DNA from 2 places in the Micromonospora sp. NPDC005205 genome. Region 1 is predicted to be linked to the other one. Evidence: riboswitches for the same ligand, from Rfam matches in the RefSeq annotation. Region 1 holds a riboswitch; the other holds the start of a gene.

Region 1 (4,209 bases):
TGTGCCGGGGGTCGCCCTGGCCCTGGAAGTCGACCACGAAATTCATCGGGGCCAGCAGCTGTGGCGCGTCGAGGTTGGTGACGTAGGTGCCGTCGCCCTGACGGATGTTGACGATCCCCAGGATCGACAGGGCCGACATCCCCTCGCGCAGGGAACCTCGCGAGACGCCGAGCTGCTCGGCGAGGTCCTTCTCGATGGGCAACCGGTCCCCGGGCCGGAACTGCCCTTCGAGGATCATCCGTTTGATGCCGTTGACCACTTCGTCGGTGCGAGACATGACCCCCCCTAACGGCCGGCGGGGGTGGCCTTCCCACCCGCGATCACGTACGCCGCCTCCGGAGATGACACGGTAGTCGGGTCTGTCGCCGCCCAGTAGTGGCCGTCGGGGAACCGGTAGAGCGCCACCGACTCCTGACGCATCCGGGTGGAGTAGCCGGGCTGGCTGGGCAGGACGTATCCGCTGCCGGAACCGGTGTCGCGGATGATGCAGGGATCGGTGAAGTGCTCGTGCAGGTGGTCGACGAACTCGGTGACCCGGTTGGTGAGGTCTCCCGAGATCGCGACGTAGTCGAGCACCGACACGTGTTGGACCATCTCGCACAGCCCGACACCACCGGCGTGCGGGCACACCGGGACGTTGAACTTCGCGGCGAGCAGCAGCACGGCGACGATCTCGTTGATGCTGGCCAACCTGCCGGTGTCGAGCTGGCAGAAGTCGATGGCCTCGGCCTGGAAGAGCTGCTTGAACATCACCCGGTTGTGGCAGTGTTCGCCGGTGGCGACGCCGATCGGAGCGACGGCGCGGCGGACGGCCGCGTGGCCCAGGATGTCGTCGGGGCTGGTCGGCTCCTCGATCCACAGTGGCGTGAAGCGGGCGAGGGCGGTGACCCACTCGATGGCCTGACCGACGTCCCACACCTGGTTGGCGTCGATCATCAGGTTGCGATCCGGGCCGAGGATCTCCCGCGCGATCGCGCATCGGCGGATGTCGTCGTCGAGGTTGGCGCCCACCTTGAGCTTGACGTAGCCGTAGCCGGTGTCGACCGCCTCCTGGCACAGTCGGCGCAGCTTGTCGTCGCCGTAGCCGAGCCAGCCCGCCGAGGTGGTGTAGGCGGGGTAGCCGGTCCGGTCGAGCTCGGCGAGGCGGGCGGCCTTCGTGCTCTCCTTGGCCCGCAGGATGGCCAGTGCCTCGTCGCGGGTCAGCGCGTCGGACAGGTAGCGCAGGTCAGCGATGTCGACGAGTTGCTCGGGGGTCATGTCGACGAGCAGCCGCCACAGCGGCTTGTCGGCGACCCGGGCGACCAGGTCCCATGACGCGTTCAACACGGCGGCGAGGGACAGGTGGACGACGCCCTTCTCGGGGCCGAGCCACCGCAGTTGCGAGTCGGAGGTGAGCAGGCGGTAGACCGCGCCCATGTCCGCTGCCATCGTTGCCACGTCCTGGCCCACGAGGAGCTGTGCCTGGTGGACTGCCGCCGCCGCGACGATGTCGTTGCCTCGGCCGATGGTGAAGGTCAGGCCGTGCCCCGCGAGTGGCGCGCCCACGCCGTCGACGCCGTCGGTGTGCAGGACGACGTAGGCCGCCGAGTAGTCGCCGTCCTTGTTCATGGCGTCTGACCCGTCAGCGGTCAGGGAGGTGGGGAAGCGGACGTCTTCGACGGTGACGGCAGTGATCTGCGGCATGCGCTCCTCGCCCGGCTAGGCTAAAGATCAGATGATCACTGGGAGTATACGGAGGGCTGCTCCAGCGCGTCAACGTTGTCGATCACCTCGGACGTGCAGACATATGATGTTTGCCCTCTCGGGTCGAGCCGCCTTGACTCCGATCATGCCGGTTGGCGGGCGAAGGTGCCGCGCGCGGCGGACCTGGAGATCGGATGTTCCGGCTCGCCGCGAGGTATCGACGGCCACGTATGGGCCTGGTCCTCAGTGCTGTGGCCTCGATACGTCAAATCTTTGTCGAATGTCGACACCGTGCGCAGAGCCTCGTCTCCGGTGCCCGGCGTCGGTCGGCCGCAGCGTGCTCCCGGGGGGTTGGTGACGGTGGTCACCGCATCGCCGTCGACACGCCCGAGACCGACATGTGGGGTGTGACAACGACTGCGTCCCTATATATGGTGTCGAGCGCAGCTGGTTCGGCCGCTCATCCAGTGCGGTCGAGGCAACAGGGAACCCGGTGGAAATCCGGGACTGTCCCGCAGCGGTGAGTGGGAACGACAGCCGTCATCAGCACTGGGCCACCATTCGGCCTGGGAAGCGACGGCCAGTAGGAGACCGGCGAGCCCGGTCGTGCCCGCGAGTCCGAAGACCTGCCAGCGCGCCGCGTACCCGCACCCGGGTGGGCGGCGGTCCGAGGCCGCGTGGGACGGCTGACGCCACCTGACCCATGCCGGTGCCGGCGTGGCGTCCGTCGGTGTCTGTCTCCTCGCGTCCGGGCCACCAGGTCTCGAACTCCGAGGAGCGAGTGGTGACAGTCACCGAGGTAGTCCCGGCCAGAGGCGACGCGACAGTGCGGCGGACGCCGATGCAGGTCCGCAAGCGCGACGGCGGCACCGAACCCGTGGACGTGAACAAGATCGTCCGGGCGGTCGAGCGGTGGGCCGACGACCTGACCGACGTCGACCCGTTGCGGGTGGCTACCCGCACCATCAGCGGCCTCTACGACGGCGCGACCACTGCCGAACTCGACCGGCTGTCCATCCAGACCGCCGCCGAGATGATCGGTGAGGAGCCGCAGTACTCGCGTCTGGCCGCGCGGCTGCTGGCCGGCTACGTCGACAAGGAGGTGCGGCGACAGGGCATCACCTCGTTCAGCGCGGCGATCCGGGTCGGCCACGCCGAGGGCCTGATCGGTGACGACACCGCCGCGTTCGTCGCCGCACACGCCGCGACGCTCGACCACGCCGTCGACCCGGACGGCGACCGCCGGTTCGAGTATTTCGGCCTGCGCACGGTGTACGACCGCTACCTGTTGCGCCACCCCACCAGGCGACTGGTGCTGGAGACCCCGCAGTACTGGCTGCTGCGGGTGGCCTGCGGCCTGTCCCGGACGGCGGACGAGGCGGTCGACTTCTACCGGCTGATGTCCAGCCTGGCCTACCTGCCCAGCTCGCCGACCTTGTTCAACTCCGGCACCCGGCACACCCAGATGTCCTCCTGCTACCTGGTCGACTCCCCGCTCGACGAGCTGGACTCGATCTACGCCCGGTACGCCCAGGTCGCCAACCTGTCCAAGTTCGCCGGGGGCATCGGCATCGCGTACTCCCGGGTCCGCTCCCGGGGCGCGCTGATCCGGGGCACGAACGGGCAGTCCAACGGGATCGTGCCGTGGCTGCGCACGCTGGACGCGAGCGTCGCCGCGGTCAACCAGGGTGGCCGACGCAAGGGCGCTGCCTGCGTCTACCTGGAGCCGTGGCACCCGGACATCGAGGAGTTCCTGCAACTGCGGGACAACACCGGCGAGGACGCCCGCCGCACCCACAACCTGAACCTGGCCAACTGGGTGCCGGACGAGTTCATGCGTCGGGTCGAGGCCGACGAGCTGTGGTCGCTGTTCGACCCGCACGAGGTGCCCGAGCTGCCCGACCTGTGGGGGGAGCGGTTCGACGCCGCGTACCGGCAGGCCGAGGCGCAGGGCCGCTACGTGCGGCAGGTCCCGGCCCGCGAGCTGTACGGGAAGATGATGCGGACCCTCGCCCAGACCGGCAACGGCTGGATGACCTTCAAGGACGCGTCGAACCGGCTCTGCAACCAGACCGCCGAACCGGGCAACGTGGTGCACCTGTCCAACCTCTGCACCGAGATCGTCGAGGTGTCCAGTGACGCCGAGACCGCCGTGTGCAACCTCGGCTCGGTGAACCTCGCCGCCCACCTCACCGCCGACGGCATCGACTGGGAGCGGCTGCGCGCCACGGTGCGGACCGCGGTGACCTTCCTCGACCGGGTCATCGACATCAACTACTACCCGACCGCGCAGGCGGCGGCGAGCAACCCCCGCTGGCGGCCCGTCGGGCTCGGGCTGATGGGCCTTCAGGACGCCTTCTTCGCGCTGCGGCTGCCGTTCGACTCGCCGGCCGCCCGCGAGCTGTCCACCCGGATCAGCGAGGAGCTGTACCTGACCGCGCTGGAAACCTCCGCCGACCTGGCGCGCGACTTCGGCAAGCATCCGGCGTACCCGCAGACCCGGGCCGCGCGGGGCCAGCTCCAGCC
Region 2 (4,209 bases), on a different contig from region 1:
TGTCCGTCGTGGCGGGGGCTTTCGCGTCCTCAGCGGTCGGAGTTGGATCGACAGCGACGCCGGTCCGAGCCACGACGACGGCGGTGTCCTTACGCGCGGCCGGCACGGCGCTGGGTCGCCGCTTACCGTCCGAGGTCTGCGTACCGCTGCCGGTCGCCGCGAGGCTCCTGTCTGCGTCGGTCCTGCCACCGACCGCTCTGCCGCCGCCGGTTCTGGCAGCGGCGGGCTTGCTACCGGCGCCCTTGGCGCCGGTGGCCTTGGCGCTGGCGATCCTGGTGCCGGCGGTCCTGGTCCCGGGACGGGTGCCGGCGCCGCGTCGAGCGGATGTCGCCGACGCGGTACGGCCCCGGCCGGCGGGTCTGCCGGTGGGGGTCGTCCGCCGACGCCAGACGACGAATCCGGCCGCCGCCGCCGCCACCGCGACCACCGCCAGGCCGACCCACGCGACCGCTCCGGGGCCGCTTTCGTCAGTCGATCCGGTCGGCGCAGCCGCTGCCGCGGACGGCGGAACCGCCGTCTCGGCCGCGACTGTCGGCACCGCCGACGCCTGCCCGGACGACCCGTGTTGCTCGGCGGTGGCCAACAGCGCCGGATCTGGCTGGGTCGACGGCGGGCTCCACCCCTTGGGCGCCGCCGTCACCGGCCCGTCGTAGCGGAAGGTCAAGGTGCCGCGTACGGGGTCCCCGTCCGAGGCGACCGACAGGTAGCTCACCGAGTACTGGCCCTTGGCTGGCAGGTGCGCGACCGCCACCGTCGCGGGGAACCCGGTTGTGTACTCGCGTGGCTCGAACTGGCCGTTGACCAGGAAGTACTCGCGCACCGGCTTGTCCAGCGGCTTCGGCTCCCCGTACGACCAGCCATTGTCGACCCGGATGCCACCCGGCGCGGTGATCGTGAAGAACGCGTTGGCAGCGGCCTTCTCGGTGAAGAACAGCTGCACCGACGTCAACGGCTCGCGCACGGTTGCGCCGCTCGCCGGTGTGGACATGGCGAGGGTCCCGTGAGCTGCGGCGGGCTGGGCGGACGCGAGGAGAGCGACCGCCGAGGCGAGGAGGAGCGCGAGGAGGCCCGAGACCACCCGCCCAGGAATCTGAGGGTGACGACGCATCTGAATATCCTCACTGGGCTGAGACTTTTTACAAGAGGTGACGAACTTTTTCCTCACATGGCTAAAGCCGAACACCTCCCGGGTGGTCGGCCGGGCTGAGGGGCCGTCGCCCCTGGCCAGCTATGCTCCCGGTGGCGCTGGTTCGCCCCGTCGTGACCGGCTGGGCGTCGTAAGAGGGAACCCGGTGGGAATCCGGGGCTGCCCCGCAGCGGTGAGTGGGAACGACCGCCGTCATCAGCACTGGGCCAGTGGCCTGGGAAGCGACGGCCAGTAGGGGACCGGCGTGGAGCCGGTCGGGCCCGCGAGTCCGAAGACCTGCCCGCGCCGCGTACACAACCGTGTGCGCTGCCGTCGGCCTCGCGGGTGGGCTGAGCGGGTGACGTGCCGGGCGGTGTGCGCCGGTGTGTCCTCGTCAGCGTGTGCCCGTGTTCCGGCGGTGTGGTTTCCCGAGGGACGGACTACCGCTGTGCACGACACCACCACGATCGCCGGCCGAGCGCCGTCGGCGTCGCACCTGACCCTGTCGCAGATCATGGACCAGCATCACACCAACCTGATGGGTACGGTCCACGGCGGCCGGATCCTCAATCTCATCGACTCGGTGGCCGGGGTGGTCGCCGCCCGCCACTCCGACGGGCCGGCGGTCACCGCCGCGATCGACGAGACCGCGTTCCTGCGCGCGGTGCGGGTCGGCGACGTCGTGCACGTCGACGCCCGGATCACCTGGGCCGGTCGCAGCTCGATGGAGGTGGCGGTCAAGGTGACCGCCGACCGGTGGGACCGGGCGGTGCCGCCCACCGACGTGGCCACCGCTCACCTGGTCATGGTCGCGATCGACGACGACGGCCAGCCTCGTACGGTGCCGCCGCTGCTACCGGAGACCGACGGTGACCGGCGGCGGTACCGCGAGGCGGAGATCCGCCGCAAGCACCGGCTGGCGCTGCGGCGCGCGCTGCTCGACGGTGCCGAAGACGACTGACCCGTGCGCGGTGCGCCCGTCGCGGCGCCGGCGCGGTCTGAGGAACGCCCCGCCGTCGATCTGGTCGGATGGGATGGCGTCCACGTCAAGTCCCGATCACGCAGAGTGTGGATGCTTATGTGCGCCGCGTTGTTGCGGGAGCTCGATGCCGCGGCGGCGGGTGCGTTCGGCGCGGATGAGGTCGGCCAGGTGGTTCAGAGTGCGGCCGGACAGCGCGACCCGTAGACGGGTGAGACAGCACAGTGAGGCTCCCGGTTGGGGCATCGGATCTTGGTCGCCTGCTGTCTTACCGGGAGCCGCGTCCTATCTCGACATACGCTGCCCGCCACCCATCGCGACCAGGCCCATCACGATGAAAAGCCCTCAATGCCTGACCCGCGCCATAACTCGCAACGCCGGTATATCGACGCCAGGCTATCGTGATCTGACCCCTGCAGCGACAGTGCGAAGGTGAGTCATGGACGTAGTCAGCACCACCGAGGTCCCGGTTGAAGACGGGTTCGCCTTCTGGCGCGAGGTGAACTCGAAGCTCTGGGTGCCCTACGATTTACGGTGTGAATCGCAGTGGGAGCCCGGATTTCGAGCTCAGGTCGGAATCAGCGAGTTCGGTCCCGTGCAGGCGACATTAATGACCACGATGCCGCACTCGGTCCACCGCACTCCCAAGCTCATTCGGCAGGCCGATCCCGAGGTGTTCAAGCTGGGCTGCCTTGTGCGCGGTGGCGGCATGATCACGCAAGACGGCCAGCGCACAGATTTCGGCGTGGGGGATCTGATTCTGTATGACACCTCCCGGCCCTACCTGGCCGAATTCAGCCCGGATGTGCCAGTTAGTCAGCTGCTGCTTCTGCGCTTCCCGCGTTTGTTACTGCCGTTGCCCCCTTGGGAGTTGCGGCGCCTGAGCGCAGTTCGCATCCCCGGCGCCCAAGGTATCGGCGCGTTATCTTCACAATTCCTGCTGCACCTTGCCCGGCACATGGACGAACTCAGTCCGTTGGACGCCGCCCAGCTGTCCACCCTCACCATTGACGTGTTGACAGCGGCACTGGCAAACGCGCTGGACGTCCAAAGTGCGGTGCCCTCCCACACCCGACGTCGAGCGTTGATGGCTCAGATCCACGCCTTCGTCCGAGAGAATCTCGGCGATCCGCGCCTGACACCGGACGCGATTGCCGCAGTGCATCACATCTCGTTGCGATACCTGCACAAGCTGTTCCACGAGGAAGGGCGCACGGTTGCCGGCTGGGTCCGCGAGCGTCGCCTGGAGCAGTGCCGACGCGACCTCGCCAACCCCCAACTAGGCGCGCGCCCGATCCACGCGATCGCCGCCCAGTGGGGGTTCACCAGCCCGGCGCACTTCAGCCAGGCGTTCCGCAACGCCTACGGTCTTTCGCCACGCCAGTTCCGCGAGCAGTACGCGAGAGTACGCGCAGACTAAAGACTTGTGCGCTCACCAGTAACGACAGACCCGGCTGTGTCCTGCACTCTTATCTTAGGAAGTCCGCTCAGTCAGGGTTGAATCTGATTCCGGCTTACAGAAGAAGATTCACTTGAGCGTGTTACATCGATCCGTGTTTTCGCGATGGAAGGAGCGCGAGGAAGTGCATCGATCACTTCATGCAGCCAGCAGCATCATCGAGGCCGCAGCGGCGGCTGACAGGAGACCATTGTGAAAATGGGGTACAGAACGGCGTTTCGGATCTCGGCAGTGACCGCGATCCTCGGCGCACTCACCCTGTCCGGGACCGTGGCACAGGCAAGTCCGGGCGCCAGCTCCCGCCTGTCCCAACCCGAAACCACCGCGGTTTCGGAGCAGGCCAAGCCCGGCAGCGAGGACGTCGCCGCGCAGGTTTGCGGCTACTACGAAGACGCGGTGACGGCCTGGTACAACCACTGCGGGAACACCCATGTGCTCATCTACGTCGACGCGACGTGGCCCCGCGACGACTGGACATGGTGCATCGGTCCGGGAACGTGGGACATCGGCGGCGCCAACGCCGTATCCAACGCGTGGTACTCGGGTCAAACTTGTTGAACGGCCGGCCAGGCGCTACCTGCGTTCGGTGTTCGCGGATCAGGCCAGCGAGGCAATTGAGGGCGCGGTCGGACAGGGGAATCGCGG

Evidence for each region. A riboswitch is a leader RNA that binds a small molecule or an ion and turns the genes downstream of it on or off. The one in region 1 is predicted to bind cobalamin.
Region 2: linked by a shared signal. The riboswitch ahead of ABZU43_RS10380 (acyl-CoA thioesterase) and the one ahead of ABZU43_RS32055 (ribonucleoside-diphosphate reductase subunit alpha) in region 1 are both predicted to bind cobalamin.

The regions. Positions count from the first base shown of each region.
Region 1 is NZ_JBEXHV010000031.1:44,889-49,097, forward strand. It holds gene ABZU43_RS32045 (FadR/GntR family transcriptional regulator) at 1-277, opposite strand, end outside; gene ABZU43_RS32050 (enolase C-terminal domain-like protein) at 286-1,683, opposite strand; cobalamin riboswitch at 2,115-2,332, shown strand; gene ABZU43_RS32055 (ribonucleoside-diphosphate reductase subunit alpha) at 2,525-4,209, shown strand, end outside.
Region 2 is NZ_JBEXHV010000004.1:132,748-136,956, reverse strand. It holds gene ABZU43_RS10385 (copper resistance protein CopC) at 1-1,108, opposite strand, end outside; cobalamin riboswitch at 1,230-1,446, shown strand; gene ABZU43_RS10380 (acyl-CoA thioesterase) at 1,575-2,087, shown strand; gene ABZU43_RS10375 (helix-turn-helix domain-containing protein) at 2,545-3,525, shown strand; gene ABZU43_RS10370 (DUF6355 family natural product biosynthesis protein) at 3,796-4,122, shown strand.